2 regions of the Bacterioplanoides sp. SCSIO 12839 genome follow, and region 2 is predicted to be linked to the other one. Evidence: riboswitches for the same ligand, from Rfam matches in the RefSeq annotation. Region 2 holds a riboswitch; the other holds the start of a gene.
The links. A riboswitch is a leader RNA that binds a small molecule or an ion and turns the genes downstream of it on or off. The one in region 2 is predicted to bind thiamine pyrophosphate.
Positions count from the first base shown of each region.

Region 1 (16,287 bases), 1.5 Mb from region 2:
ATATGCTCAATTCCTGAATACTCAACCTCATCCCCTGCGTTAGTTTTACCCTTAAAGTCAAAATCAAACCGAATGATGCCTGGTTTAATCTCGGCAACCTGAGTGATATGCCAGTGTAACGCTTGATAAGAGCCGTGATGCGCACGTTGCATCGACATAATTTCTGTAACTCCCAGAAACAGGTCATGTTTGCCAGAGTAAAAGGTAGAACTGTCGGTGAACATCGGAGTAATTTCATCAAAATTACTGTCGTTTGAAAGGTCAAAGTAGTGTTTTGCCAGTTGCAGAGGAGTCATTCAGGTATCGCTTTGATGGTTGATTTTACACCATGATAATAGCAGTAAGGTGAGGGTTTCGCTTAAGTAAAACTGGCTCAACTTGTTTGGAAACCCGGGTATCAGACATCGACCTTGTAATTTAATTTAGCCTCATCGCCGGTGATGCCCCGGAAGCCCCAGCAGTGAGCCGGTTGCTCTTTGATGGTGATTTCCAGATCAATAGGGGAGATGCTCAGTTGCTCTTCAAACTGCTTAAATAACGCACTAATCAGCGCTTTTTTTGTATTAACTTCCCGGCCTTCCATCATATTGATTTCCAATACGGTGTATTGGTCGGTTCGGTCTTCAGGGTAGTAATAGTCATCTTTGTTGAGCGGCACAAAGCGGTGAGCGCGTTTGCCTTCTGGCATGCCCAGTACATCCATCATACATTGATGAATGACGTCTGACATGTGGGCCTTAATCGGATTCAGCTGTTCTTAAATGCCGTAGATGATGATCATGGTTGTGCCTTGTTTTTGTGCTTTCCTGACTATTGATGTGTTGAGCGTTTTGTTATCTAAATATTCAGGGAGGGGGTAAGTTCGGGTATTCAGCAAGGAGTCAGGTTCGCAGCATGTCCGATTGCTTGTAAACATCCATTGATCACTTCTGTGGTAACCCTCGCTCTATTAAACAGAATGTCACAGAGAATTGCGAAGACGATACTGAGGTATCCGATGTAGGCGATACCGGTATAGTCGTTATAGATTATGGTGTATAACCAGTTTTGTTCGAATATATAGAAGTAAGAGCAAATCACTGTAGAGGTTAGCAGTAGGAAGCTGGGCAGAAAAAGATGCTTCATTGCTCTGGGCTGAACAAAAGAAGCGAGCAATAAAAGTAAAAATACAGCCGCATTGGTTCCCAGGAAAATACGAACGTCTCTGGTTAACTTGTGAACAATTTCCATGTATTTGATATGACTGAAGTTTATTAATGCAGACTTAGCTACTTCAAGAGATAGAAGTTTTGATTCCATCGATGACCTGATTGATTTTTCCCACTTATTTCGACAGTCACAGTCAAGGTTTCGGAGTCTTGAAATTTGTTCCGCTAATATGCCGGGAGCATCTGCTTTTAATCGCCTTTTAACCTTTTCAAGCTCTTTTTCGGTTTGGCTTCTAAGCTCTTTTACTTTTGTTCCGAAAAGTGATTCTAATTTTGTAGGTTCAGGTAAATTAAAAGAATCTATTTTCTCGTTAACCCCTTCTTTTAATTTCCAGCTGATGAACGACTGGCCTGCTCGTTCCACAAGGTATGGATCAGTGAACGTAAACAAGAATAGTGGCAGGAAAATCATGATTCCTGCTGCTCCAAGTGTTCTGAGCGACAATTTTTCCATTTTTTCTGTCATTTTATTCTTACTGGCTTCATGGAGGCTATCTAATTTGGCACCAATGATATCTGGAAAGCTATGCATTAGTAATTAGCTCTTTCGCATAACGTTTTAATTACGTACTCGTCGTGAGCATTGGCTTGTTATGGTTTTGATGTACACGTTTTATCTAAAGTTTTTAACACATATTTAAAGGCAAACTTACTTTCCCCAGCCTGTCTGCCATTGTTTGCACGCGTTCTAATTACTTTCTCATACTGACAATGCCATACATTAATTAGCGCACCTGCAGATTTTTCTGCCAACCACCTACTTTTAGAGTTTAAATTCTTTAAGATAATTGGTAATGCTCTATCCTTTATTTCTGGCTTCGCTTTATCTAAGTATAGGTAATAGTTGCCATTTCCTAGGTTAATGTATCTGGCACCAAATATGTCCGTGATGGATCCGGCTGTTATTGGATCTTTGAGTGCCAGATAAAATAAGTTTATATTATCATCAATTATTTTTGGATCTGACGATCCTGAGCCATTGTCAGTAAAATAACTAGAAAGACTAAACGCTGCTTTCCTTTTAATTTTATCATCGTTTGAACTGAGATTTTTGATGCTATGTTCCACATACAGTGGTACTGCAAAGACATTTTTAAAAAACACGATCAAAAATAAACCGAATATATATCGCATGACTTCCTTTCTTATTTAGCTATAACATCTTAATTGTGAGTATACGCATTTTCACAGATCGCACGAACTTAGAAAATTCCTATAGCCGATTGAATTTTCAATAAAAACTTCCATGAGACTGATCTTCTCATCCGTATAAGCGTGCATTATCCCTAGAACCAGCTGATCATGAGGCCCTTGGGATTGTCGAGGGTTACCATTGATATAACAAGATTTTTATTCTGCTACAGACTTTCACCACAGGCCAGTGCAAATAGGAAAAAGTGACTATTTGTTATGTTGGAGCAGACCTGAATATGTCCGGCCTGCCGATTGTGCTGGTTATGCATCCATAAAGTTGGCTGTCAGAAATTTCTGCCCTGATGTAACAAAAACTTCATCGAACCGTCATTGCCGTTCACTACGGCCTCGCTTATATTTGCGTCTAGTTAATCTGGTCTAGACCAAGGCTAAGCCTCAGGCGTCAGGACTGGTTGTCATACTTAAAGAGATTGAACCATGAGCAACCCATACTTGCTGTTAACACCGGGCCCACTGAGCACCAGTGATTCCGTTAAAGAGACCATGCTGCGCGACTGGTGCACCTGGGATGATGATTACAATCTGGGGGTGGTGCAGCCAATTCGCCAACAGTTGGTTGAGCTGGCACATTGCGCAGCCGATCAGTACACCAGTGTGTTGATGCAGGGCAGTGGTACGTTTGCGGTGGAGAGTGCGATTGGTACTTTGCTGCCCAAAGAAAATGGCAAGTTATTGGTATTAATCAATGGCGCTTACGGCCAGCGTATTGCTCAGATTGCCGAATACCTCAATATCGAAACCGCCACGTTAACGGCCTCTGAAAGCGAGTGGGTAAGCGCTGAAGCGTTGCGTACTAAGCTGGCTGAAGACTCGGCTATTACACACGTGGCTACGGTTCATTGCGAAACCACTTCCGGCATTCTGAACCCGGTTGAGCATTACGCTGAGGTAGTAAAAGCGGCGGGTAAAACGCTGATTGTGGATGCCATGAGTTCGTTTGGCGGTATCGACATCGATGTGGCAGGCCTGAATATCGATTGTTTAATCAGCAGCGCCAATAAGTGCATTCAGGGTGTGCCAGGTATGGGATTTGTGATCGTAAAAACCTCGGTGCTAGAGCAATGCCAGGGCAATGCACGTTCATTAAGCCTGGATCTTTATGATCAGTGGCAGGCGATGGAAAGCGGTAACGGAAAATGGCGTTTTACGTCGCCCACACACGTTGTGCGTGCCTTTCAGCAAGCAATGAAAGAACTGGATCAGGAAGGTGGTATTGGTAAGCGTGCCGAACGTTACAGCAATAACCATCAGACACTGGTTGCAGGCATGAAAAAGCTGGGCTTTGAATGTGTGGTGGAAGATGAAAAACAATCGCCATTTATTACCACGTTTAAGTACCCGCAATCCGACCGTTTTGATTTCAAACAATTATACGACCGCTTAAAAGAAGCCGGTTTTGTGATTTATCCCGGCAAGGTAACCGATACCCCATGCTTCCGCATTGGTCATATCGGTGAAGTGTATCCGGTGGATATGGAAACACTGATCAGCGCTATTGAAGCCAATATCTTCTGGCAATAACTGATCTGAAACAAAGGAAAGTGTGATGCGTTTACGCACATTAGCACGCAAAAAAGTGGATGAAGTACTGAATCCGTTTTTGACCTTTGGGCACATGGCACTGGGAGAGGAGGTGTCTCAGTTGCAGCATGCGCTGCAGTGTGCCTGGTATGCGGAACAAGATAATGCACCCGATTATCTGGTAATCGCTGCGTTATTACACGATATCGGCCATCTCCTGACCTGGGAAGAAAGCGGTAAACATCCGGAAGAAACCGGAGAAAACGGTTATCACGAAAAAATTGGCGCGCAATTTCTGGCGGAATATTTTGATGACGAAGTCATTAAACCAATTCGCCTGCATGTTGCTGCCAAACGTTATTTATTTTCTACCGATAAACGTTACCGCGACACGCTGTCGCAGGCCTCCATTGACAGCCTCATGCTGCAGGGTGGCGAAATGGACGACAGCACTTGCCGGGCGTTTGAAAGCTCGCCCTGGTTCAGTGATGCATTACGCATCCGCAAATACGATGAGTGCGGCAAAAAAACCGATCTTGCTGTACCCGATTTATCTCATTATCACGAACGTTTAATTCAACACACCCGTGTTGTGAAGGAGAGACTGCAACATGCTTAAGTCACACCGTTATTTTGCTGGCCCGGTTGAGGCCGTAATTCTGGATTGGGCCGGAACCACCATTGATTTTGGTTCTCTGGCACCGGTTTATGCCTTTATGGAATTGTTTAAAGCCGAAGGCATTGAAGTCTCTCAGGATGAAGCACGTGAACCGATGGGTACCGAAAAACGCGTACATATTTGTCGTATGCTGGCCAACCCACGCATTGCGCAGGCTTGGTTGGATGTCAAAGGCAGTGCACCAACAGAAGCTGAAATTGATCGTTTGTATCAGGATTTTCAACCTATTCAAACGCGCATTGTCAGTGACCGCAGCCAGTTAATTCCAGGTTGGAAGTCCGCTTACGATGAACTGGTTTCGCAAGGAATTAAAATTGGCAGTAATACCGGTTATGGCCCGGGCATGATGGAGCCTGCGGTTGCGGCGGCGAAAGAGCAGGGGTACGAACCCGCTTCTTGTGTGTGTGCCACACAAGTGGTGCGCGGTCGTCCATACGCCGATATGGCGTTAACGGTGGCCATGGAACTGCGTGCTGACCATGTACAGGGTTGTGTGAAGGTTGACGATACCATTCCGGGAATTGAAGAAGGTTTGCGTGCCGGTATGTGGACGGTGGGCGTGAGCATCAGTGGCAATGAAGTGGGCCTGGAACTGGCTGATTGGCAAGCACTGTCAGAAGACGAGCAGCAGCAGCGTCGTATCGAAGCGGAACAACGTTTGTACGATGCGGGTGCACATTATGTGATTGATAGTGTGGCTGACTTACCCGCTGTGATTGATGAAATTTCTGCCCGCCTGGCAGCAGGTGATAAGCCATAATTTTATTGCTTGCTACCAATAAAAAACCGCCCTCTGAAAAGAAGGCGGTTTTTTTATACACGGCTGGTTAACAATCAGCGCTTATCATTGAGTAAGATCGCAGACAGACCAGAACCATTACCTACCGCAATGGCAGTGTTGATAGCACCGGCAGCAACCGGCACTGCATTGGTACCCGGTACGGCTGCCGCAGTGGTGCCATCGGCCGCAATATCCACAGTGTAAGTGCCTGCTGGCAACGCGGTGTAGCCCCCGGTCTTGTCTGGTCTGGCCTGTCCAAGTACAACATCGGCAAAGGTTGGTGTTGCCGGTTGAGTGCTGCCCTGGGCGTAAACAAAGATATCAACCGGATCGGCTGCATCAGCCGATGAGGCATGTACCAGGCGTACGTCCCCGTTTTCGGTTGATGTGTTTTCGCGTTTATCTACCAGAGTAATCAATTCGGCATCAGCTACTGCGGCCAGGTCACCGGCGGCAATCACGGTATAAGATTCACCACGCTCCAGTGTCAGTGTGCCACTCAGGTTAGCCAGTGCATTTTCAATACCCTGGTTTGCCGGGGCAATGGCAACGGGTAATGCACCAGCAGCGACCTTCACATAACCACTTGGATTGGCTTGGGTCACGGTGGTGTCGAGGTAATTAAAATCACCCAACAGTTCCGCACCACCGGCAAAGACATCGACACTGACCGAATCAACCGCGTGGACAATACGAACCTCGGCTGTGTTATCCAGTACCGGGGTCACCGGTGACTCTGCTTCAGCCCAGATCAGTAAGGATACCGGTGACGCACCTTTGTTGCTGTTAACGGCAACGGCTGTGACATCGGTGTTTACCGTCAGACTGCCAGAGTTGTATACCACCTCAGAGCTGCCAGCGCCGGTGATACGAACCTGATAGTCACTATCGGCGATGTTAGGCAGTGTCGCATTGGCATCAAACGGCACACCTGGCAAAGTGGCGTCACCCAGATCGGCGCCATTGGCCGTTACGTATACATCAACCGAACCGGCATCTGGAGAGGCATGCACAACGGTCACATCATTGCTGTCGTTGCCACGACGTATGGTGTCGTCCAGTACTTCGAATTCAATGTTGGCAACGTCATTTTGTGCAATCACTGAATAATAACCATTGGCCGACAGTGTCAGTGTTTGCTCAAGGGCAATGGTCTCAGTGCCGCTAACCCGCAGGGCAACGGTGTTATTGCCTTCTTCAAGACGCAGATAGCCAGAACCTTGCTGGTAGCTGACGCCGGTCAGGGCGGCGCTGCCATTCACCAGCACGTCGACTGCCGGAGCATCCGGTGATGCATGCAATACACGCACGTAAGCCGGATCGTCATCATCGTCATCGCTGCCACAGCCAACCAATGTCAAAGACATCACCGGAACCAGCATCGCTAAGCGGGTCGCTTCTCGGGCAAGTTGCTGAATTTTCATAAAAACCTCCTTTAATTAAGAAATACCTGCCATGCGGGAATATTTTTCTTATACATGTTGTACAGGTGATGCATAGGAATTAGTGGGGCGAAAAAAGTTCCTGTCTCGGTAGAAAAAAATCGATTTCTGCTATGAACGGTCGTAATGAGGGGATAAGCGGCTAAAAAGAACACGCTGAACTTGCAATTAGCCGGCGGGGATTTAAAGTGGTCAGGCCAATCAGGCCCTAATATAATAAAAAACACTTTTTCCTTGAGGTTCACATGAAAAAACTTCTCACTACGGCCATTGCTGGTTTGTTTTCATTGGCTGCACAGGCAGATACAGCGGAAGGCCGCTGGGTAACCATCGACGATGAAGATGGCTCTAAAGCATCGGTTGTTGAAATTAAAATTGCTGAAAATGGCGAATTGCAGGGCACGATTGTTGAGTTACTGCGCGAAGACGATAAGGGCAAAAGCTGTGAAGAATGCCCGGATGAGTTTCACAATAAGCCGATTGAAGGCCTGACGTTCATGTGGGGACTGGAAAAGGAAGCCGAAGGCGAATGGGAAAGTGGTCGCATTCTGGACCCAAAAACCGGCTCCATCTATAAGTCCAAACTGAAAGTTGCCGAAGATGGCCAAACCATCGAAGTGCGTGGTTACGTTGGCGTATCCTGGATCGGTCGCAGTCAGGAGTGGCAGCGCTATGAAGCACCTGCTGTAACCGCAGAGCCAGAAGCTCAGGTTGAAGGCACACAGGTTGAAGGCACCGAGGTTGAAGAAGTGCTGGCGGCTGATGCTGTCGCAGATCAGGGTGAAAACCTGTAATACCTAAGGCTATCTCTTTTACATAAGTCGCGGCTTGTATAAGTTTGCAAGCCGCCTTATTATCGTGGTGATTCTGTCGGGGTGCTCCATCTGCAATGAGGAGCTGAGATCGCATAAGCGGATCCCGTTGAACCTGATCTGGTTAGAGCCAGCGTAGGAAACAGAAAAGCCGTTTGCAGTTTATTTTTCTGAAGCTGTTGATGTCATCAAGACTTGCTGTCGTTATCACATGGTTGTTCTGACCTTATTGAAACGACAACTTGTTCCTTTTTCTTCCTTCCCGCTGCCTGACTGATTGTTTTCTGTGATTAGCACATCTCCCAGAGATGGCCTGAATAAACGAGACTCAGCATGGCAAATAAAGATTCTTTAACAAATGGCGCATTAAAAGACGCCATCAAAGTCGATGAACTGTCTACCCAGCCTTTCCCTGCTTCCAGCAAGTTATACGTTACCGGTAGCCGTGATGATATTCGCGTGGGATTGCGTGAAATCGAATTAACCCCGACCCAGCTGGCCGATGGCAAAACCGAATACAATCCGCCGGTTCGGGTTTACGATACCTCGGGCCCTTACACTGATCCGGATGTGGCGATTGATGTGCGTAAAGGTTTAAAACCGATGCGTGAAGCCTGGATTAATGAGCGTGACGATACTGAAACGCTGGATGGTTTCAGCTCGGATTACGCCAAAATCCGCGAGATGAATATTGCATTGGAAGACTTACGTTTTGAATTAAAACGTAAACCTAAACGCGCCAAAGCCGGTAAAAATGTAACCCAGCTGCATTATGCACGTCAGGGTATTATCACCCCGGAAATGGAATACGTTGCCATTCGTGAGAACCTGGCACTGGCTGAAGAAGAAATTGAAAAAGCACTGGAAACACAGCATCCCGGTCAGAACTTTGGCGCTAATATTCCGAAAATGATCACGCCGGAATTTGTTCGTGATGAAGTCGCACGTGGTCGTGCGGTTATTCCGAATAATATTAACCACCCGGAAACCGAGCCAATGATTATTGGCCGTAATTTCCGCACCAAAGTGAATGCCAATATTGGTAATTCAGCGGTGACGTCTTCCATCGAAGAAGAAGTGGAGAAAATGGTTTGGTCAACCCGTTGGGGTGGCGATACCGTGATGGATTTATCCACCGGTAAAAACATCCACGAAACCCGTGAATGGATTATTCGTAACTCACCTGTGCCAATTGGTACTGTGCCTCTGTATCAGGCACTGGAAAAATGTGGTGGCATCGCCGAAGACCTGACCTGGGAATTATTCCGTGACACTTTAATTGAGCAAGCCGAGCAGGGCGTGGATTATTTCACCATTCATGCGGGCGTGCGTTTGCAGCATGTGCCATTAACCGCTAACCGAGTAACCGGTATTGTTTCTCGTGGTGGTTCGATCATGGCTAAGTGGTGCTTAGCGCATCATAAAGAAAGTTTCCTCTACACGCATTTCGAGGAAATTTGCGAAATCATGAAAGCCTACGACGTGTGTTTCTCACTGGGTGATGGCTTACGTCCAGGTTCGGTGGCGGATGCCAACGATGAAGCGCAATTTGCTGAGCTGCGTACATTGGGTGAACTGACTAAAATCGCTTGGGAACATGACGTACAAACCTTTATTGAAGGCCCGGGTCACGTGCCAATGCACATGATTAAAGAGAACATGGAAGAGCAGTTGAAGCACTGCCATGAAGCGCCGTTCTACACCTTAGGGCCACTGACGACGGATATTGCACCGGGTTACGACCACTTCACCTCGGGTATCGGTGCGGCATTAATTGGTTGGTATGGTTGCGCCATGTTGTGTTACGTCACGCCAAAAGAGCACCTGGGTCTGCCCAATAAAGACGACGTAAAACAAGGGTTAATTACCTACAAAATTGCGGCTCACGCAGCCGATTTAGCGAAAGGTCATCCGGCGGCACAATTGCATGATGATGCGATGTCGAAAGCACGTTTCGAATTCCGTTGGGTTGACCAGTTTAATCTGGCAATTGACCCGGATACCGCGCGTGCGTATCACGATGAAACCCTGCCAAAAGACGGCCATAAAGTAGCGCACTTCTGCTCGATGTGTGGGCCAAAATTCTGTTCGATGAAAATTTCTCAGGAAGTACGCGATGCCTCCTCAGACAATCCGAACTGGGCCGATGAAGCACAAGAGAAATTAGCGCAGGAAGCGGTCGACGGCATGAAAGAAATGTCAGAACAATTCCGCGAACAGGGCAGTGAGCTTTATCATATTGCTGAAAATTAAGAGGCTGTATGACACACACAAAACCTCAATCAGTTGTGGCTCCTGTTGTGATTGTGGGTGCCGGATTGTTGGGCAGCTTATTAGCCTGGCGTCTGGCACGTCAGCAGCCTGAAAGGGCTGCTGATATTACGGTGCTGGAAAAATCGGCACCGGATCAATTACAAAGTGCTGCGAATACGGCGGCGGCCATGGTAGCCCCCTACGCTGAACGCAATGTTTGTGACGCTGACATGTTTGAGCTGGGCAAGCAAAGCCTAAGCCTATGGCCAGCTTTATTGGCCCAACTGGGTCAGGATAGTGGAGAAAGCATTGCGTTTGGACAGGATGGTTCACTGGTGGTGGCTCATCAGGCAGATCAGTCTGAGTTACGTCAGTTTGAACAGGAAATGGCTTCGTTTGATTTGTTGGGAGATAAAACTGCAACAGCTGTTAGTCGCCAGCAAATTCAGCAACTAGAACCCGGAATTAACCCGGAATTTCAGCACGGCTTTTTCTTGCCTCAGGAAATGCATCTGGATAACCGTTCCTTGTTGCCTTTATTGCACCAGCAGGCGCAACAACTGGGGGTGCAATTTCGTTTTAATACCGATGTGTCGGATGCGGAATTGCAGGCTTTCTCTGACGATACATTGGTGTTTGATTGTCGTGGCGTCGGTTCCAAAACAGCGCTGGCAGGTGATGCACAAACGTTACGAGGCGTTCGTGGCGAGGTGTGTTGGATCGAAACACCTGAGGTAAATATCACGCGCCCGGTGCGTTTATTACACCCACGTTATCACTTATACCTGGTGCCGAAAGGGCAAACCGAGCAGGGAGCATTTCGTTATATTCTGGGTGCTACCGAGATTGAATCGGAAGATAAATCGCCGGTCAGTGTGCGCTCGCAATTAGAAATGTTAAGTGCCTTGTATTGTTTAAGCCCGGCGTTGGCGGAAGCTCGTATTATCGAAACGGATGTGAATTTACGCCCGGCATTTCCGGATCATAAACCGAAAGTGGTTCGCACTGCAGCGAAGCTGTATCGATTAAATGGTTTATTCCGTCATGGCTATTTATTGGCTCCGGCATTTTTGCAGCAGTTTGAACAGCAGCTGACTCGCGAATATCAGCTGTCTCTTGGATTAAAAGGCCTGCTCAATGCTGAGGCTGATGTCGCTGTTGAGGAGATGGCATAAATGGCAGAGTTAACATTGGCAATTAATGGGGCTACACAGTCATTCAGCAATATTAAAACCCTGCAACAATTATTGATTCAGCTGGGTTATTTTAGCGATGACGGAGAGCCAAAAGGTAATATTGTTGTAGCACTCAATCAGTCGATAGTTTCAGCTTCTTTATTCGCTCAAACGGAATTAAAAGCGGATGATCAGCTGGATATTTTGGGTGCAATCACTGGCGGTTAAATATGACGACTGAAAATACAATAAACATCGCTGGCGAGGAAATTAATGGCCGCCTTTGGTTGGGTACTTCCATGTATCCATCGCCAGAAGTCATGCGCGATAGCCTTCAAGCCGGAAAGCCAGGGTTTGTTACCTTGTCGTTGCGGCGACAGACCGCGCAGCAGGTTGCGGATAATGGCCACTGGCAATACGTGCAGGAATTTGTCGAGCAAAGTGGCTGTAAAATTCTGCCTAATACCGCCGGTTGTCATACCGCCGATGAAGCGGTTTTATTATCCAATATGGCGCGTGAATTATTCAAAACCGATTGGATTAAATTAGAAGTCATCGGTGATGACTACACGCTTCAGCCGCACACCACTCAATTGGTGAAAGCCGCTGAAACCCTGATTCAGCAAGGTTTTAAGGTGCTGCCTTATTGCACCGATGATTTAGTGCTGTGCAAAGAATTACTTGCCGTGGGTTGTCCGGCGGTGATGCCCTGGGGCGCCCCCATTGGTACGGGTAAAGGTTTATTAAATCGTCATCAACTCACCACCTTGCGTGAGCGTTTATCCGATGCGGTACTCATCATTGATGCAGGCTTGGGCAAACCTTCTCAGGCGATGGATGCCATGGAGTTAGGGTTTGATGCGGTGTTGTTAAATACTGCGGTTGCTAAAGCGCATGACCCGGTATTAATGGCACGGGCGTTTTATGAGGCTGTGAATGCTGGGCGAATGGCTTATTCAGCAGGCATGATGCAGGAGCGTCAGGCCGCCAGTGCTTCAACCCCCACACTCGGTATGCCATTTTGGCATCAGAATTAATAATTTTTTTAGAATTATGCAGCGAAAAATAAACACAGTGTTATTTTTTGCCGCCGCGCCGAAGGGCCATCCATGGCCCTGCCGCGCGGACGCGACATCCTGTCGCTGCTCTCAAAAACAACACTGTATTTATTTAACGCTTTAATCGAATTGATTATGAAAGAAACCAACCGTAAAAAAATCTGGGCAATCAGTGCATCTGATTCCTGCTCTGGTGCTGGCCTGCAAGCCGATTTAAAAATGGCGCATGCGTTAAATGTCGAATGTGGAACACTGGTTTCAGCGTTAACCGCACAAAGCAGTTTTGGTGTGGATGCGGTTGAAACCATTTCTGTCGAGTTTTTCGAATCGCAGTGGCAATCGTTAAAAAAAGACGGCTGGCCACAAGCCATTAAAATTGGCTGGTTTCCCAAAAATGAAATCTTTATTACCTGGTTAATTGAAAAATTAGCGGCGTATAAAACCGAATGCCCTCAGGGTTGGGTTGTCTGGGACCCGGTGTTATCCGCTTCACAAGGTGGTTTAGAAACCGGAGAGCTTGCTCAATTAAAACCGTTGTTTTTATTCGTGGATGTGATCACCCCCAACGAACAGGAAGCATTACAACTGACTGGCTGTGCAACGGCTCAGGAAGCAGGAGAAGCCTTGCAACAAGCAGGTATTGCTTATGTGGTGATCAGTGGTGGCGATTCAAACACGGATAAATCAGTGGTTGAAAGCATCTGCTTTGCAGGCCCGAATATTCGTCGTGTTGAATCACAGAGTGAGCCTGAACAGTCAGTACTTACCAACTTTATGATTCAGCAACCACGGATTGATAAAAAGGTACACGGCAGCGGCTGCCATTTTGCTTCTGCCATTGCGGCTTATCTGGCCAATGGTGAACGTATTTATGATGCGTTGCTGTTGGCTTCTGCAACCATGAGTCAGGTTATTCAGCAAGCGTCTGAAACACCGTCCGGTTATTGTAATGCGTGGGCCACAGCTGTTGATCGCAATGGTTTGGGTAATCTGCCTGCTGCACAGTGGCCAGTGATTGTTCCTTTGAGTGATGCCACCGAATTTACTTTTCCTCGTGTTGAGCAGGCATTAGGACTTTACGGTTTGGTGGATAATCTGGATTGGCTGGACTCCTTGCTGGAGCTGGGTGTGGATACACTGCAGTGGCGAGTGAAGTCGCCAGCACTGTACGAACAGCAATATGGTGAAGGCAGTTATCAACGAGATATGCAGACGGCGATTGAGCGATGCAAGCAGCAGAATATTCCGTTGTATATTAACGACGACTGGCCTATGGCGGTTGAGTTGGGTGCTTATGGTGTGCACCTGGGCCAGGAAGATATGCTTGAGGCGAATCTCAGTGCCATTTCTGAAGCCGGGTTGGCACTGGGGGTGAGCACTCATACCGAGTGGGAAATTGCCCGCGCGCGTGCCTTTAAACCTTCCTACATTGCATTTGGTCCGGTGCATCCGCCGTTATCAAAAAAGCTCAAGTATCCACCTCTGGGTTACACCAATCTGAGCAACTGGTGCGCTCGCATTAGTCAGGAATTTCCGGTGACTTGCATCGGTGGTATCACCACAGAAAATATTGCCAATATCAAAGATTGCGGTATGCCATCAGCGGCTATTGTCACCGATTTAATGGTTGATAATAAATTGCCACAGCGCCACCTGAAACTACGTGGCGTTTATCCGTAGAAATACCTATTTATATCAAAAGACAGGTCATTGATGTTGAGATAACTGGCTTAATGGTCAGAAATTCGCTAGCCTCCGCTTTTTGCGAATTCTGACCTTATGACAACAGATACTCATCGCGGTGCTCTGTTCGCCGTCTTAGCCTTCGGTTGGTGGGGGCTGTCGCCTCTGTATTTTAAGTGGGTTTCTCATATTGCACCGCTGGAAGTATTAACCAATCGGGTGGTGTGGTCGTTTGTGCTGATGTCGGTTTTATTGTGGTTCAGCTACAAAGCCACTGGCATTAAGTCCATTCTTAAAAGCCGCCGTCAGCTGCTAGCGATGTGTGGTAGTGCCTTATTAATTGCCGCTAACTGGTTAACCTTTATTTGGGCGGTTAATGAAAACCGCGTGCTGGAAGCAAGCATGGGGTATTACATTAATCCGCTGGTGTCGATTTTTCTTGGCATGATTTTCTTGCATGAACGCCTGACTTCAGTACAGACAATCGCCTTGTTGCTGGCTGCAACGGGTGTATCCATTCAGGTAATTGCAGTGGGGGAGTTGCCCTGGGTCAGCCTGGTGCTGGCATTTTCATTTGGCTTTTATGGGCTGTTGCGCAAATTAGTTCCGACTGACGCGTACACCGGTTTATGGTTTGAGACCGCGTTGGTCACGCCATTGGCTCTGGGGTATTTAATCTGGATTGGCGGTGGTGCTGTGCTGGTGAATGAAGTCGAATTTGGTAAATTATTCCTGGCCGGTATTGTTACCACTGCACCGTTAATCTGGTTTGCGATTGCCGCCCGACACCTGCCATTAATCACGCTGGGCTTTATTCAATATCTGGCACCGACCATTGCTTTGTTGCTTGCTGTTGGTGTTTTTGGTGAGCAATTAACTCCGGTAAAAGTGACGACCTTTGCATTTATTTGGGCGGCGTTATTGCTGATTGTATTGCATAGCCTGAAGCAAAAGCGCCAACTCAGAAAAGCAACGCACTGATCCCCTGACTGTGGTTTGCCTGCAGCCTTTTTTATCAACCTGACAGAGTAGTAACTATGACGACAGAAGCATCGCGCGGACATTTTTCGTCACGAATCGGATTTATTATGGCAGCAGCAGGTTCTGCTGTTGGCTTGGGTAATGTTTGGGGATTTCCAACTAAGGTCGCCGAAAATGGCGGCGCTGCCTTTATTCTGATGTACCTGGCGATGGTTTTTGTATTGGCTTTTCCGATGTTGGTTGCCGAGCTGACCATTGGACGTTATGGCCAGGGTAACCCGGTTACATCATTACGCCGGGTTTGGCGCAATAATCGTTTTGCGCCAATTGTGTTTGGTGCTTTGGCCCTGTTGGCCGCTTCGTTAATTCTGAGTTTTTATTCTATTGTGGCCGGTTGGCTGGTTGCTTTTGCCGCAGAGCCATTAGCCACGGCTGTTGGTGCTGACGGGCTGGCCGCCTGGCTGACTGAGTTTTCACAACCGCGCAATGTGATCATGACACTGCTGTTTTCTCTGATGACAATTTGGGTCGTCAGTAAAGGTGTTGCTGACGGAATTGAAAAGTGGTCCACACGTCTGATGCCGATTCTGTTTGTATTGTTTGCCGGTATGATCATTTACATTCTGATGCAGGAAGGTGCGATGGATGGATTGCGGGTATATCTGGTTCCGGACTTCTCTCACCTAAATGGGCGTCTGATTGTTGATGCCATGGGGCAAGCCTTTTTCTCATTGTCATTGGGGGTGGGCTCAATGATGGTGTATGGCTCCTATCTGAAAAAAGACATTAATTTGCCAAAGGTCGCGACGCAGGTTGCCATTATTGATACGTCTGTGGCTTTTGCAGCTGGGTTATTGATTATTCCGGCGATGTTTGTAGCAAAACACAACGGCGTGGAAATTTTTAATGCGGCGGGTGAATTAATCAGTTCGGGAGATCTGGTGTTTCAGGTGTTGCCATCTATGTTTCATACCATGGGGTCATCCGGCCCTGTGATTGCGGTGGTTTTCTTTGTATTGATGGTGATTGCGGCGCTGACGTCTTCAATATCCATTCTTGAAGTCCCGGTCGCCTGTGCGCAGGATGAGCTGGGCATGTCACGTCAAGCATCATCCTGGTTGATTGGTTTGCTCATCGCTGTGGCGAGTGTGGTTATCTGCCTGAACTTTGGCGCGCTGTTCGGCTTGGTGATTGATATATCGACCGTTTATATGCAGCCATTGTTAGGAATTATCTGGGCTGTTGTGGTGGGGTGGGTCTGGCACCGAAATGAGCTGCTCAAAGAATTACAGCAGGGTAATCCAGAGATTGCCGACGGCTGGTTCTGGAAAATCTGGCCCTGGTATGTCCGCTTTATTTGTCCTGTGGCCATTGTGGCTGTGATGTTTGTTTCCATCAGTTGATCTTATTGTATCTGACTCCCACTGTGGTAACCCGCTGTGGGCGGTCTGCACAAGCTTTGTCATTTTTTCTCTTGAA
Region 1 is NZ_CP073745.1:2,514,214-2,530,500, reverse strand. It holds gene KFF03_RS11625 (hypothetical protein) at 1-296, opposite strand, end outside; gene KFF03_RS11620 (tautomerase family protein) at 398-730, opposite strand; gene KFF03_RS11615 (hypothetical protein) at 871-1,740, opposite strand; gene KFF03_RS11610 (hypothetical protein) at 1,800-2,342, opposite strand; gene phnW (2-aminoethylphosphonate--pyruvate transaminase) at 2,841-3,944, shown strand; gene KFF03_RS11600 (HD domain-containing protein) at 3,970-4,563, shown strand; gene phnX (phosphonoacetaldehyde hydrolase) at 4,556-5,383, shown strand; gene KFF03_RS11590 (DUF4397 domain-containing protein) at 5,458-6,828, opposite strand; gene KFF03_RS11585 (DUF2147 domain-containing protein) at 7,092-7,640, shown strand; TPP riboswitch at 7,708-7,817, shown strand; gene thiC (phosphomethylpyrimidine synthase ThiC) at 7,992-9,911, shown strand; gene KFF03_RS11575 (FAD-dependent oxidoreductase) at 9,920-11,086, shown strand; gene thiS (sulfur carrier protein ThiS) at 11,087-11,314, shown strand; gene KFF03_RS11565 (thiazole synthase) at 11,317-12,123, shown strand; gene KFF03_RS11560 (bifunctional hydroxymethylpyrimidine kinase/phosphomethylpyrimidine kinase) at 12,196-13,824, shown strand; gene rarD (EamA family transporter RarD) at 13,924-14,808, shown strand; gene KFF03_RS11550 (sodium-dependent transporter) at 14,865-16,211, shown strand.
Region 1: another riboswitch for thiamine pyrophosphate. It lies ahead of thiC (phosphomethylpyrimidine synthase ThiC); the one in region 2 lies ahead of KFF03_RS00315 (TonB-dependent receptor).

Region 2 (16,287 bases):
GAAATCCCAGCGGGCACCGAGTGTATAACTGTCCAGGCTACCGTTAGGCACCGAATCAAAAATCTGGTAGTAACCATTGCTGAGTTCAGCTAATGGGTGGCCTGGCTGGTTCCGGAAGGGCTGCAGCTCTTGCTGCGCTTTGACATTCGCATAGGCGCTGGCGGCATAGGTGAAATGTAGCGTCCAGTCATTCATCAGATGCCCGGCCGTCAGATAATATCCTTCAACTGAGGGGGCAAGATCCAGTTCGGTTTCAGCGCGTGTCCATTCTGCTTTGATGAAATGATCAAAGTTGTCGTAACTGAGCGCTATTTCGTAAAAATGGGCACGGCCATCACCGTCCAGAGAATGTGCGCTGTTGTTGAAGCCTGTTAGTTCAAGGGCATTCTGTAATGGAACAAGCTGTGGAACATCGGTTTTATTAGTACCGGTGTTATAGGATAAACGCAGAGAAATATTATGGCTTGATAGGGTTGCGGCTATACCGCGCAGGTCTTCTACATCGGCTTTAACATCAACCCGGTTGCCGGCCTGAAAAATTTCACCGTTAAAATAGCCGTAGAAACCTTCGAGGTATAAGGCGAAATCTTCACCCGCATAATTGTAGTTGGCACTGACCCCGTTAAAAGTTGGTACTAAATAATTGTTATAAACCTGTAATGGCGGTGTGATCCAGTGGTAGGAATAACCAACATCAATACTGTCGCTGTACGCGTAGCGTGGAATGCGCATCTTACCGGCACGAAACTGCCAATGGCTGTTGGGTTGGTACGACACATATAACCATTCCGTACCAGACTCTCGCTCCGGATTGCTGTGCGCTAAAAACTGGCCAGTAACTGAAAGCTGATCGGAAAAAGTATAGCTGGGTTGAATGGCAACCAGAGACTGTTCGCGGAACGTCAGCTCATCTTCATAACCATTCAGGCTGTCGGCATCGCTGTCGAGATAACCACCAATAATACGGGCAAACCCTGAAACATCCAGCTGGTCGCTGATTTCTACGGCCGTGGCGAATACGGGTGTTACCATCAAAGATGTCAACAAGAGGAGGCGTGATGCTTGGTTGTGAATTGCCCTTGAAGCCCCTGCCATCAAGATATCCTTATTCATATTTTTTGTGGTGATTACTTTATGTAACACAAATTATAGGTCAGTATCGTAATTATTGTATTTTTAACCCTCTGACACCGCTTTATAGACTAGCCTGATAATAATGAATTTTGACCGTCTGTCCTGTACCTCATCATCGGATCACTTCCTCCGGGAGAATTATGCTGATTAAAAGCATCAGAACCGCGATTGTACTGCTCAGTCTGTTCTTTATGGGGGTGCTTGTCTGGTCGGTACTGACGCTTGCTCTGAAAGAACACCGCGAGCTTTACGCCAGCTATGTTGAAGGCGATCTGGATGCGCTGAGTGACAATATGGCTTCTGATCTGGTCGCTATTCTTGGTCAGCCGGATCAGTTCTTTCAGCTGAAAACCTTATTACTCCGGTTAGATCCCTACGAGCACGTAAAATGCGCGGCTGTGTTTGATGCCAACTGGCAGCTGGTGGATTTTTATCTGGGTGCTTCCGAGCGTGCGTTACCTGAAAAAAAACGTCTCCAGATTAAAAATAACAGTCCGCAAACGTTAGGTTTGCACCGACAGCAAGGTGCGATACGAGTTGTCAAACGGGTGGGCGATCCGTCGGCTGAACTTGGCTATCTGGTGATTGTGAATGATTTTCAGGGGCCATTGGACGAGAGTGCGCATAGTCTCATGATGCATACATTGCCGACCGTGCTGGGGGTGATGCTGTTATTAATGCTGGCATTTTCTGCGTTTGGAAATCGCTGGTTATCGCCGTTAACCCGCTTGTCGGAGTTCGCACGCCAGGTGCAAAAAAGTAAAAACTATAACCTGACAATTCCTGTTAGTGGGCATTATGAAGTGTCGTCCCTGACAACCGATATCAATAATATGATGGAAGAGATTCGCAAAGAATCTGAGATGAATCAGGAGTATGTTGCTTTGCTGGAGCGGGGCAAAAAAGAAACGGAATATCTGGCTAATTACGATAGCCTGACGGGTTTGATGAATCGTAAGCACTTTATCAATCGTCTTCAGGAATTGTTACAGCAGGCAACCACCACCGGAAAAACGTATGACCTGATGTTTGTTGGCCTCGATGGTTTTAAAGGAGTAAATGATTCATTGGGGCATGAAGTCGGAGACTTATTGTTAGCCGGGGTTGCCGGACGTTTGCTCACTTATACCCCCGAACACGCTTTGGTGTGCCGCCATGGCGGTGATGAGTTTTTGATTCTCACTGAGAGTGTGGACGGTACACCAATGTTGGACTCACTGGCAGCGGGAATTGTCAGTGGCCTGGCGCAGAAATTTAATGTCAGTTCCTGGGAAGTGAGGATCACCGCCAGCATTGGTATTGCCCGCCGATGTGAACAGTATCAGGATATTCGCGAATTAATTCGTGATGCCGACATTGCTATGTACGATGCTAAGCACCGGGGCAAGTCACGATTCAGTATTTTTGATGCCGATATGATGGCGGAACACCAGCGTCGTGTGGATATTGCGAATGCCATTGTTCCGGCGTTACAGAATGATGAATTCTGTCTGAACTATCAGGCCAAAGTAACAGCGGACGGTCAGCCGGTCGGGGCAGAAGCGCTCATTCGCTGGCACAGTGAATCACTTGGGTTTGTGTCACCAGCAGAGTTTATTCCGATTGCGGAACAGTCCGGCAAGATCACTGAAATTACCAAGTGGGTGATTCAACAGGTTTGTCTGGATGTCCGTGATGTTTTTGTACCGGCTGGCATACAGCTACCGGTTTCGATTAATTTATCGGCCACTGATTTAAAAAAATATCACCTGGTTGGGGTGATTAAAGGTGCATTCCTGAAATACGACATTCCCCGTGGTATGGTGGAGTTTGAAGTAACGGAATATTCGTACCTTGATAATCTGGATGTGGCGAATAAATTCTTTAGTGAAATCAGTGCGCTTGGCTGCAAAGTTGCGCTGGATGATTTTGGTACCGGTTATTCTTCCCTTAGTTATCTCACCAAAATTCCGATTGATATTATTAAAATTGATAAACAGTTTGTTGATAACATCGGTGAGTCACACCGTGACGATGCCTTGGTGTTAACCATCATTGAAATGGCGAAGCGACTGGGTATGTCGCTGTGTGCTGAAGGTGTTGAGAAAAAAGAGCAAGTGAACTTTCTCAATAGCTATGGCTGCCAGGTTATTCAGGGATATTATTTTGCCAAGCCAATGCCGCTTGATGACTTTGTTTCTTTTGTGCAGCAAGGGCAAAAACGCATCTGTCCGGCTTAGATATTTAAGCCGGTATCATCAATGCCATTCCAAAAGCCATTACGCCTGCAAGAATTGGTAACCCCATCGATCGGGTTTTATGCCATACCAGTAACGTTGTCAGAATTCCTATGCCGGTTGCCAACCAGGCTGTTAGGTTTGGTTGCCCTGGCACCATTGAAACACCCAATAATGCTGCCGTGGTACAGGAACCAAGAATCCCCAACCAGGTTGGCAAAGCGCGAGTACCGTTATGTTTTGCCAAATGTTTATGCGTCCAGATAAAAGGTACTGCGCGCATGACAAAGGTGCCTGCAGCGATCAGCAACAAGGCAGGCCATAACGCATTTTGAATGACGGTGGTTTGAAGAAGAGTTATGTGCATATCAGCTTCGCTTTTCTTTCAATGAATCAATCATGTAATACAGCAAGGTCCCCAATGCCGCGGCAATCGGAATAGCGGCGTTACTCCAGCCAATCACTTTTAAAGCCAGCGCACCGATTAACGTGGCCACCAGAGTTATGCTCCATTGAGTTGATGAAAACTTCGGTGCTAATAACACCAGAAATAAAGCTGGCAATGCGAATGGCATTACTTCCGCAAGAAATGGCCACTGAGATATCAGGGTGTCTCCCATTTGGGCTCCGGTAGCAGTACCACCAACCCAGCTGAACCAGGCCAGTAACATCGCGCCACTAAACCAACTTTCGCGTTGCTCTGACGGTATTGCCGGCAAACGCGCCAAGGCCAGGGCAAAAATCTGATCGGTTAGGCCATGCATCAAAAAGAGGGACTTCTTACTTGCGGGTAATAGGGGTGCCAGATTTGGTCCGTACACAATATGCCGGGCATTAATCAGCAAGGTCATACTGATAATCAACCACAAAGGAGCGCCTGAAGCGAACATCGCAACAAAAAGAAACTGGGAGGCACCAGCGTAGATCAGCGTGGAGATAAAAATGGTTTCCCATTGTGAAAAGCCAGCCTGAGTTGCAATCAAACCAAATGAGATAGCCACTGGGATATAACCGCCCAGCAGCGGTGTCGCATCACGGACCCCTACCCAGAATGGACTCCCCGAAGTGATTTGCTTCTGAGCGATCATACTGTTTTCTCCGGGTCGTTATACACTACCGTCATCAGGCAGGTCGCCCCCTGTTCATGGCTGCGATAAAAATGGGGTTGATAAGCGCTGAAGGTATAACTCTGTCCGGCTGCCAGTAACACGCTGCTATTGGCGGTACCAATTTCCAGCTGGCCGCGAATCATCGTGATGGTCTCAGAAGTACCCGGTAGATGAGCCTCAGAGTTATGCCGGCTGTTGGCGGCACAGTTCATCCAATAAGCATCTACTTTGGGGGATTCATCGCTCTGATCAAGCAGGCGTATCTGAAAATCGTCGTCACCTACCAGCATATCGATTGGTGCGACCAGATTGCCAAATGGCGTGTTCAACTGGACTGCAATACGCCACAAAGTATCCAGTGTAGGGTTGCTTTTGCCCTGTTCGATTTTGGATAAATTGGATTTGGCGATACCGGCTTCAGCCGCCAGCTGTGATAACGAAATACCACGAGCTAGGCGTAATTGTTGCAGATGTTGACCAAGTGTTTGCAGCGGCGATTCAGACATACCATCACTCTGGGTGTTTGATAAAATAGGTGTTCGATAAAAGAAACGTTCTATATATGAAACACTTACGAGTCAAGGAAATGCGGCAGTCTGCTATAAATGACAGGCACAAAAAAGCCCCTGCCAGTGATGCTGGCAAGGGCTTCTCAGAACCTGAAGATCAGTTACCGTAACGCTGTTTCAGCGCATTGATACGGTCATCCAGTGGTGGATGGCTGGCCATCAGAGCAGACAGGCCTCCCCCTTCACCACGAATACCAAAGGCGACCAGTTCACCTTGTAAGTCGCTTGGCTGGTCGTAGGTTTGTTTCAACGCAGCCAGGGCACCAGCCATCGCTGCCGGGCTTACCAGCTCAGCACCGGCTTGGTCAGCACGATATTCACGACGACGGCTGAACCACGCCACCATCATGGATGCCAGAATACCCAGTAACATATCCATGACAATCGTGATGCCCATACGTGCCAGGAAGCCCAGGCCACCTTCGCCATTTTCATCGCGGGTAAAGGAATCAATCACCGATACAATAATACGGGCAAAGAACATCACAAAAGTATTCAGTACACCCTGCATCAGAGCCAGTGTGACCATATCGCCATTGGCAATATGACCAATCTCGTGGCCTAGCACGGCTTTTACTTGTTCTTTATCCATGCGTTGTAATAAGCCGGTGGAAACAGCAACCAGTGCGTTATTTTTGCTCGCTCCGGTGGCAAATGCGTTGGGGGCATCGGAGTGGAAAATACCGACTTCCGGCATGCCAATACCCGCTTTATCGGCCAGTTCTTTCACCGTGGACACAATCCACTGTTCGCCTGCATTTTGTGGTTGATCGATGATTTGCACACCCATGGACTTTTTCGCCATCCATTTTGACAGCATCAAGGAGATCAGTGAGCCGCCCATGCCGAACACACCACAGAAGATCAGCAGCGATGTCAGGTTAATACCGCCACCGGCCTGCATGTAGTTACCTACACCAAGAACACTCAGTACGACACCCAGCACCAGCATAATGGCCAGGTTGGTACCCAGAAATAATAAGATACGCATCATCTGCGAAGTCCCTCATCAAGGTTGAAATTTATACGGTTGTTATATGCACAAAGATGGCGTTTTTTGTGACATTTTCAAGGGATAACCCGAGTGAATCTGTCAGGAAGGGTCATGCCTGGAGATTGGCAAATCCAGCAAGGAGCGATCTCTCCCCGGTAGACCTTTTTCTTGGTTGTAATTGATAATCGTTTGCAATAGTCTAGTAGCGCTACGATATTCAATCAGATATTCAAACCAGAGGGATCCCTATGCTTCAATTTGCTAAGCAAATGCTTTCAGCTACCGTGCTGTTACTGACCACTTCTGTTGCATCGGCTCATGTCGGCCATGACCACAGCAGCTGGGAAAGCCCGTTAATGCATGCCCTGTTTTACGGCGCTATTGCTTTTGCTGGTGTTGCCACTGTTTTTTTTGCTGTGAAGAAAAACAAAACCGCCAAACAAGAACAACATGGAGATCAGGAATAATGTTGCATACCGTTTTTTCTATGCTGGATACCCTGATGGGCTTTGAGCGTGCCGATGCACACTGTGATATTCCATGCAAAATTTACGATCCTCAGATCGCTCAGGTCGCAGCATTGAGTGTTATTCGTTTTGTTGATCTGATTCAGGAAATCGCCGCCAAAGACGAACTGACGGTTGCCGATCAGGCACAGCTGTCTCGTCTGGTACGTGAAAAAGAAATTCACGCAGCCAAAGTAAAAGACGAAGTACGCACCATTTGGGGTGACTACTTTAAGCAGCCTCAATTTGAAAAATACCCGAACACCAATGAACTGGTGCACAGCATCATGCTGGCCGGTTCGGCGTGTAAACAGCACATCACTCGTGAGCCAGCTGAAAAGCTACTGACTCTGGTGAACGAGTTTGCTGCCAGCTTCTGGGCAACCAAAGGTGTGGATACCTTTACTGCAACTTGCCCGTATCCACCAGAAGAACAGGTGGTTTATCCGAAGCTGGGCTAATTCGCCTGATGCTGAGGGTTCATAAAGTCAGGGGGCAAAGCATGTCCCCTTCTTATCTTGATGGCGACTTTGTTATTTGTCGCCGCAATTTTATGCGTCGTTATCAGATCGGCGATGTTGTGGTGGTGAAACACCCAGTGCTCGGTGTCATCATTAAGCGTATCGCAGCGATCAGTACCGATTACGAGTTTTGGTTGCAGGGTGATAACCCAATGAGCACTAACAGTGCGGCGATGGGCTGGCTCTCTCAAAACTGTATTCTGGGCAAAGTGCGCTGGCATATTAAAGCACCCAATCAATCTTCTGCCCGAATCTGACGATTGGCTGCTCTCATGCACCGATCAACCGCCGGTAAGTAATATTACGCTTTCTGCCTTGCCGACAATAACAGTATGATATGAATTGTTCCCAGGGGGTGGCCAGGGTCTGATGACCTGAACTGTAATGGCCTGAGACGTGAATATTTACCCACGGTAAATCGCGAACCCCTTGAACCTGATCCGGTTAATACCGGCGTAGGAATGGGGAGCTTAACGGCCACGTTTTCTTTACGCTCTATGACCGGGTCTTTCGTTTTAATCAACAGGAAGACCTGATGAATTATTTTTTAAAGCCTGCTTTTCTTTTATCACCTTTGGCGCTGGCAATGTCACTATCAGCTCAAGCTGAAACGGTTGATCTTGATACGGTAACCGTGAGCGCAGATTTTCGTCAGACTGATGTGCAAAGTATTCCCGAAGCCGTTACGGTCGTCACTGATACACAAATTGAACAGCGCAGTGCTGAGCATCTGGAGCAGATTTTAAGCTTTGCGCCCAATGTGAATTTTTCATCGGGCAGTTCCCGTGGCCGTTATTTTCAGATCCGTGGTATTGGTGAGCGTAGCCAGTTTATTGATCCGGTAAACCCGTCGGTGGGTTTAATGATTGATGGCATCGATATGACCGGTCTGGGTGGCGCAGCAACCTTGCTGGATATTGAGCAGGTGGAAATTTTACGCGGCCCACAAGGCACCCGCTTTGGTGCTAACGCTCTGGCGGGCATGATTAATATTCAATCCAAAGCGCCCACCAAAGAAACAGAAGGGTTTGTTGCCGCCAAAGCCGGTAACTATGGTACACACGGACAAAGTGGCGCTATCTCCGGTGGGCTAACCGATAACGTGCAGGGACGTCTGGCAGTTTCCAGCTTCAAAACTGACGGTTATATGGAAAATGATTTTCTGGATAAAGATAACACCAACAATATTGACGAGGTGGTGTTGCGCGGAAAATTAGCGGCACAGTTGTCGGATAAAACTGACCTTAACTTCACCTATTTTTATACCGATATTGATAACGGCTATGATGCCTTTTCTCTGGATAACAACCGAATTACTTATTCGGATAACCCAGGTATTGATGCTCAGGAAAGCCACTCGTTTGCATTGGAATTAAATTCTAAATTGTCTGATGCTGTTTCATTTGAAACATCCATTGCCACGACTAAAGCGGATGTTGAATACAGCTACGATGAAGACTGGGCTTTTGGGCAGTACACCTTTTTGCCAGATGAGCCGGAATACCAGGCAGACCCTTGTGACACAACTCAAGGTCCATGTTTAGCTGACTTCGATGGTTATAGCTCATTTGACCAATATCTGCGTGACTACCAGCGTGATAGTCTGGACCTGCGTCTGTTGTCGGGCGAAAACGGACGTATTTTTGCTGACACCACCGACTGGGTTGCCGGTATTTATTACTTTAACCGGGACGAATCACTGAAACGCAATTACACCTTTGCTGATGGCCAATACCGCAGTGATCTGGTGGTCAGTTCATTATCGCTTTACGGCGAGTTAAATACTCAATTAAATGATCGTTTAAACCTGATTTATGGCTTACGAGCAGAGCAGTGGAACAACGACTTTGATGATACCAATGCAATTGAATCGGATGAAACGGAAACATTGTGGGGCGGTAAGGCTACGCTGGAATATTTGCTTGATTCGGCCAACCTGGTATATGGCTCTTTAGCAAGAGGCTATAAAGCTGGTGGTGTTAACACTGACCCGGATATTTCAGAATCTAACCGAACATTTGATACTGAATACAACAATACAGTGGAGTTGGGTCTTAAATCATCATTGTTAGACGACAAGCTACAAACCCGGGTTGCAACTTTTTATATTCAGCGTAAGGATCAACAGGTTAAAAGCTCTTATGCCGTTCAAAACGATGATAATTCAATCACTTTCCAGGATTACCTTGCCAATGCGGCTGAAGGTAAAAATTACGGTCTGGAGCTAGAAGCTAACTGGCAGGCAACTGATAAACTGGCGGCTCAATTAAGTGCCGGTTACCTGGAAACCGAGTTTGTCGATTATAGTTTTGAAACCGATGATGGTGAATTCAACAAAGATGGTCGCGCTCAGGCTCACGCACCGGAATACTCTCTGGCTGCAGCTGTTAATTATCGATTAACAGATCAGTTCTCAGTGGTTGTTGAAAATGAGGCAAAAGACGAGTTTTATTTCTCGGATAGCCATGATGAAAAATCAACATCCTATGTGTTATGGCATGCAAGACTGGTGTTTGCACAAGGCCCATTTGAAGCTTCTTTATATGGTCGTAACCTGACAGATCAGGATCAAGAAGTGCGCGGTTTTGGTGGCTTTGGTAACGATCCTCGAAATGGATATGCAGATGATCGGTATGTTCAACTGGGAGAGCCTCGTTTAGTTGGTATCGAAGGTAAATACTCGTTTTGAACCAGAAATAAAGCCTGATGTATTACTCCGCAACACGCCGTAAATACATCCCTGTAGGCTCGGCTGCCGCATCCCTGCGGCAGACGGTTGCGGTAACAATACCTCAGGCTTTACTTCCTTTTATTATGAGGGAAAAACCATGCAGCTCTCTGTCGAAATCAGCAAATACCCATTAGCCGACGACTATATTCCCGCCATTAAAGATTTTATTGAGCGTTTGCAGTCAATCGAAGACCTGTCGGTTGTGTGTAACACCATGAGTACTCAAGTGTTTGGGGATTATGATCTGGTGATGAACACACTTAATGTCGAAATAAAACGCTCTTTTGAACAGTTCGGAAAAGCGATTTTTGTCTGTAAATTTATCGGCACCAATTTAGATCCAGCCCTGAAGCCGCACGGCTAAGACAGAGTTAGGTCACACGGCTAAACGGACATTATTATGAACGAAACACTCAGCGCAATTATCAGTGCCGCGCAGGCAACCAGTGTATGGGAAGTCATTGCGTTTGCTTTTGGCATTGCTTACCTGTTATTGGCTATCAGACAAAACCCACTGTGTTGGTATGCGGGGTTTATCAATACCGGCATTTTGGCCTGGTTATTCTGGGATGCCAGCCTGGTGATGGAGTCAGCACTGAATGTTTATTATTTATTAATTGCTATTTATGGCTGGTGGGCCTGGCGGCATGGTAATTCTGAAGCCACGCAGGATTTACCCATCCAGCGATGGCGCTTACCACAGCATCTGATTGCCGCGGTTACCATTGTTGGCCTGACACTGATCTCAGGATCATTGCTCGCAGCCAATACGGAGGCCGCGGTTCCGTTTCTCGATTCCTTTACCACCTGGGGAGCTGTGATTACCACCTGGATGGTGACCCGAAAAGTATTAGAGAACTGGCTGTATTGGCAGCTATTTAATAGTTGCGCAATCTTCCTGTATTGGCAGGCAGAGCTGTATCTGATTGCTCTGCAAATGGCGATTTATTTAGGACTTGCTGTTGTCGGCTGGTTTAAGTGGAAAAAAGACTATGAGCAGCAACTCAATTGATCCACTTAAAATTTTAGACGACTGGCCGCTGTGGCAAATTACCTCCTGCCGACCAAACGATAGTCAGTTGGAGAAAATATCTGGTGGTATGACCAATCAGAATTACCTTCTTCATCTTGATGCTGAACGTTATGTGATTCGGTTTGATGCAAAAAACAGTGCCGAGTTGGATATTGATCGCAATGCTGAATATCGCATTCATCAGATGGCTGCTGAAGCTGGATTAGTGAATCCGGTGATTTACCGGCATACAAATACTCCGCGATACTGGATTCGTGAATATATTCAGGGTAAGTCGTTATCGACTGAAGTTCTCAAGAATGAACTCATCATCAATGATATACACCCCAATGACACACATCTCAATCAAATTGTGACTGTGCTAAAAACATTGCATCAAATCCAACCTGCTCATCCACTGCCGACTATTTCCTTGGTCGATAAAGCGCAGCAATATATTGAAATTATTCGTCAATTAAGAGATGTATCGGATGCATTGGATGGAGTCTTAAATAAGCTGCTTTTGATACTGGCAGAAGCGCCGGACCAAACACAGTGTTTGTGTCATATGGATGCCACGTTAAACAACTGGATTATGGCATCGCAAGGATTGCGATTAATTGACTGGGAATATGCTGGGCTTGGTCACCCGTTATGGGATTTGGCTACCGTCAGTATTGATGGTCAGTTAAATGAACAGCAGCAACATAAAATGTTGCAACAGTATTATTCAAATGAAACGTGGAATCTGCGTCACTGGCAATTGGCGAAACAGCAAATATCCGCATTGGCTGCTCTCTGGTACGGTGCACAACAGATCTGGGATATAAAGACGCTGGAATCAACCTTGATTCAAATAGTCGATTGTCCTGAGTAACGACACATTTCCCTCTGTCTTTTTGGCGTTAATTTTTTACACTGCGCTTATCTGATACGAGGATATGATTTTGGCTACTCCTTCCGTTCGCTCTTTTCCACTGAAAATTTTTGCTGGCAGCGAAGCCCTGCAACACATTCGTGAGAAGGGTCTGTGTGCCAGTGATATCACCATGATGTTGGGTGCATCCGGTGGCCCCAAATGGTTATCACTGGCGGCGATTGATCGGTATTTGTTGAGCGAATGGTTTGCTGACCGTCAACAGCCTTTGCATGTGTTAGGCACCTCCGCCGGTGCCTGGCGCATGGCGTGTTATGCGCAACAAAATCCTTTGGCAGCCCACGCCCGTTTGCAAGAAGCGTATATGGCGCAGAATTATTCTGACAAACCCAGCGCACAAGAAGTCGCAGACGGGTGTGTTTATATAATGGAGCAATTGTTGGGCGAGCAGGGTGCCGCAGAGATTATTCACAATCCGGTAGTGCGTTATCACACTATCATTACCCGCTGTCGTGGCCTGGGAGCCAGTGAGCAAAAGCCAATTCAGGCATTGGGAATGGGGGCTGCCTTAGTCGCTAACCTGATTGCTCGGCCAGCGATGCGCCCTTTTATTGAACGCACGCTGATGCATCACCCAAATAAACCGCCGATTACACACTTTCCACATTTGCCTGCTGCTCAGGTCACGTTAACCGAACAGAATCTGAAGCAAGCATTGCTGGCAACGGGGGCTATTCCACTGGCGATTTCTGGGGTTCGTCATATTCCAGGAGCACCTAAAGGTACCTATCGTGATGGTGGAGTGAGTGATTACCAGTTCGACCTGCCAATCTTCCCCGATGATGGTTTTGTGTTGTATCCGCATTATTTTGCGCAAGCGCCTAAAGGGGGCTGGTTTGATAAAAAACTGCGCTGGCGTACTGCGTCGCGTGAACATTACAAGCGCACCATTATCATTGCCCCAAGTTGGGAATTTGCCGCTACCTTACCCGGTGGGCACGTACCTGATTTACAGGACTTTTATGATTTTGAATATCCGCAGCGCCGTAGCCGCTGGGATCAAGTGGCGCAACAATGTGAAGCATTAGGCGATGCCTTGGCTGAACTGGATCAGAATAACCACTGGGACTCAGTGGCGGAGCCACTGCCGTGGTAGGAGTGAATTGAGGCAGCCTCTGCCATGGTAAACACAAAAGTTGTAAAATCCGGTTAACTTTGCGGATATTGAATATCTTATTTCCGCCAGGTCAATATACTGGTGTACTTTCACAGAAAGTGTCTTCAGGAGATAAGATCATGAAAAAATTATTCGTTATTGCTGCCGCAGTATCTTTAGCTGCATGTGCCCATCAGGACAAAGTCGTGTCAGTGACTAAAGAACATGCCAGCCCGGTTTATGAAACTTGCATGAAAGAATATCAGCGTACCATGACCGAAGAAATGGCACGTGAGCGTTGTGCTGAAAAACTAAAAAAAGGCTATGAGTCAGCGACTAAAGACTGATGCTCTATGTTGTCGTTACAGGCTGCTCTGGCCTGTAACACTCACTTCAAACGGAATTGATAGCTCATAATAATTCGGATCGGTTTTTCTCCCGGAACCGGATCAAACGGTTCGGAGTCCTGAATGGCTTTTTTGAATGCCCGATTTAACTCCCGATGGCGTGTCAATTGTGTATCAGTAATGGCAAGAATACTACCATCAGCACCCAGTTCAATTTCAACAATAATCTCACCTTCTTTTTTCAGTATTTGTGCTGCTTTAGGGTACACCAAAGATTGAGTTATTTGCTCTTTGACTCGTTGTTGATAGCTGATCTGTTGAGCGGTTGACTCAATTTTTTCAGCTTTGTTTTTGAGGCTTTCGGGTTGCTCTGGTTCAGGGGCTGGTACCGAATTTTCACTCGTCAAAGAAAACAAGTGACTCAACTTGAGTTTCCAAGGGCTACCCTTCAGGTCTTCATGGGGCTTAACCTGGCTTGTAATAACTCCCAATGCCCGCTGAAATTCCTCAAATAATAACTCAGGTTGCTCCGTTGTAATCAGCTGCTGTTCAACCACTTCTCCAGCCTGATTAACGGTCAATAATATCTGAATATCACCTTCTTGATTAAATTGCCGGGCCCACGGTGGGTAGCGGATTTCATTATTTAATGCGCGTTGCAATTGCCAGTGATAATGTTCCTTATAAAAACGTTGCTCGTCGTTATCTTGTTGGCGTTTTAGCTCGGCTTGCTGATTATTTTTTTTCTCCTGCAATCTCTGTGATTGCCTTTGTTCCGCTTGCTTCTTGTGCTTTATTTTCCTGGCATGTTCTGCAGCAGCAAGCTTGTCTAAACGCTGTTGCTCAGCAATTCTTGCCTGCTGTTCTTCAAGTTTGCGTTGTTCTTCAAGACGCCTTTGTCTGCGCTCTTCTGCTTCTCTTTGCTGCTTAATCTGTTCTTGTTTAAGTCTCGCTTGTTGCTTGTTACGCCGTTGTAATTGCTGTTCAGCCTTCCAGCTTGTCAATAAGCCAAGTCGGGCTGTAGGAATTGAGTGGTTTTCAATCTGCTCACGGGTTTCTGGATTAAGTTTGATTCCCAGAATCTGGTCACGAAATTCCCTGGAAGGAGGAAATTTACCGACCCAGGTATTCAGTAAATACAAAAACAGTGTTTGCCCCGGTGCGCTGATAGCTAACTCGTCATTGAGGTAAACCTGCGTGCTGCTTGCAGACGTCTGAATACGAATATCATCGCCGGGCTCCAGATTATTCTGTGGCAGATTGATGAATGCCATTAGCGCTTCACTTTGCTGGCGATTGCTCGGCAAGGTGTCATTATTGATGGAAATATTCCCCTGCCAGTGAGATTTCCATTTTCTTGGGGTCCAGCGGTTAATGACAATCAGCCGCATACTTTTATCTGACTGGCTGCTTTTAATCGCCGTAATCGATTGCTCGTGTTGTTCCAGATAAAGGGCGGCTGAGTAATAGTCGCGAGTGAGGTGTGTGTAGTTAGCACTTCCGTTCAATACAAGATTCGCTGCCTGCGCCTGATTCTCTGTATGGGTCAGCAAGCTGGTCAATAAAAAGAAAGAAAACAGATAGCGAAGCATGTGTCATTCCATTACTTAAAGCGGTGAATCACAACAACCGTTGAATCGAGATCCTTACTATCGATGTAACCAATAGCTTTTTCGTTTGCTGCTACTTTTTGTTTCATCTCTTGTGGGTTGTCCGTTGCTTTTGGTGGTTTTTGTTTACCAGCAAAAATACGTCGTGACCAATAGCTATTCAGTTGAGATTCGGTTTTTCCCAAGTAGCGTTTAGCAAATTCTGCTCGTGTTTTGTTACCTTTCGGTAGTGAATAGGCAACCGCGGTTGTGCCATCCGGAAACTGCGATGTTTTTCCTAGGAAAATACGCTTAATTTCATCTTGTTCCAAGCCTGTATAGGTATTGGAATTATTGACGCCAACAATCACCACGATTTCTGCTGCACTACTGAAACTGAGCAGGCAAAGCAGGCATAAAGTGTTAATAAATTTCATCGTTACTACTCCAAGCCTGTTTAAAACACCAGCTGTAACGCTAAGCGGTACAAATTAGCGGAACGGCCAGGTTGGCCTCGGTTGGTTTCTTCATCGTGGTGTGTCATCTCGAATTTTAATGCCGTTGCAGCATCCAGGTCATAACGCATACCGAGAGTGACGCTGTCGTCTTCGCCCTGGAGGTTCAGTAATTTCTGAAGTTCACCTTTTTCACCGCCATCGACACGGTCACGTGATGTGGAGTAAGTTGCATGCAGTGTTAAATCACCAAAACGCTTTGCTGCACTGGCTAACCAGGCAAAGTTATCGATTAATAGCCCGGATTCATAATCGAGGTAGGTGCCTTCAACAACAAAGCTATAGTCACCGTTATCGTAGGTACTGGCTAAGTTAAAATAGCGTGTGAGCTTGTCTTCAAAATTAAAATCATCAATCACATCTTCAGAGATCCCATTGCTGGTACCAACCGCGCGGGCGGCAAGTTGTGCCAGGTCAATACGACGCAAATCCCCTTCTGTATTCAGCTCAATATTCAGGCTGGTTTGTTGATAACCGGCACGATGAGTGAAGTCACCACTGTAGAGTGTGAAGGACATTCCCTGAATTTTATCCAGTTCCGCTTCGTAGCTTTCACCAAAAAGATTAAGGTCTTTATGACGGCGGCCGCTATTGATTTGTACTTGGGCGTCGTTGTTGCCAATTGCAAAACGATGAGTGATATCGATACCATCGTAATCATCAAAGGGGATGGCATAAACGTCCGTTGGCGGGCTTACCCAATTGTAGGCGTAACCGACGTCTAGGAATTCTGAATAATAAAAGAATGGTACACGTAAACGCCCGGCCCGAAGCTCGGTACTGTCGCTTAGTGAGTGAGACAGAAATGCCAATGTTGTTTCGACGGCATAATCATTTTCAGCACGGGCCATGGCCTGAACGGTCGCTTGTGTTCGTTCAGTTAATGGTTTGCTGATCTGCAAGCCCATGTTGGTATCTTGTTCAAAAAAGGTTGGATCACCACTTTCGTAAGATGAGTAGGTGACGTAGTCATGATCCATATAATTCACGCCCAGGTTCACAAACCCATAA
Region 2 is NZ_CP073745.1:60,349-76,635, forward strand. It holds gene KFF03_RS00270 (hypothetical protein) at 1-1,032, opposite strand, end outside; gene KFF03_RS00275 (bifunctional diguanylate cyclase/phosphodiesterase) at 1,275-3,353, shown strand; gene KFF03_RS00280 (AzlD domain-containing protein) at 3,358-3,717, opposite strand; gene KFF03_RS00285 (AzlC family ABC transporter permease) at 3,719-4,438, opposite strand; gene KFF03_RS00290 (helix-turn-helix transcriptional regulator) at 4,435-4,965, opposite strand; gene htpX (protease HtpX) at 5,126-6,022, opposite strand; gene KFF03_RS00300 (hypothetical protein) at 6,271-6,489, shown strand; gene sodN (superoxide dismutase, Ni) at 6,489-6,989, shown strand; gene KFF03_RS00310 (S24 family peptidase) at 6,998-7,306, shown strand; TPP riboswitch at 7,391-7,528, shown strand; gene KFF03_RS00315 (TonB-dependent receptor) at 7,585-9,738, shown strand; gene KFF03_RS00320 (hypothetical protein) at 9,878-10,144, shown strand; gene pnuC (nicotinamide riboside transporter PnuC) at 10,181-10,792, shown strand; gene KFF03_RS00330 (phosphotransferase) at 10,743-11,669, shown strand; gene KFF03_RS00335 (patatin-like phospholipase family protein) at 11,740-12,825, shown strand; gene KFF03_RS00340 (hypothetical protein) at 12,966-13,172, shown strand; gene KFF03_RS00345 (TonB family protein) at 13,214-14,764, opposite strand; gene KFF03_RS00350 (phosphate ABC transporter substrate-binding protein) at 14,776-15,198, opposite strand; gene KFF03_RS00355 (porin) at 15,219-16,287, opposite strand, start outside.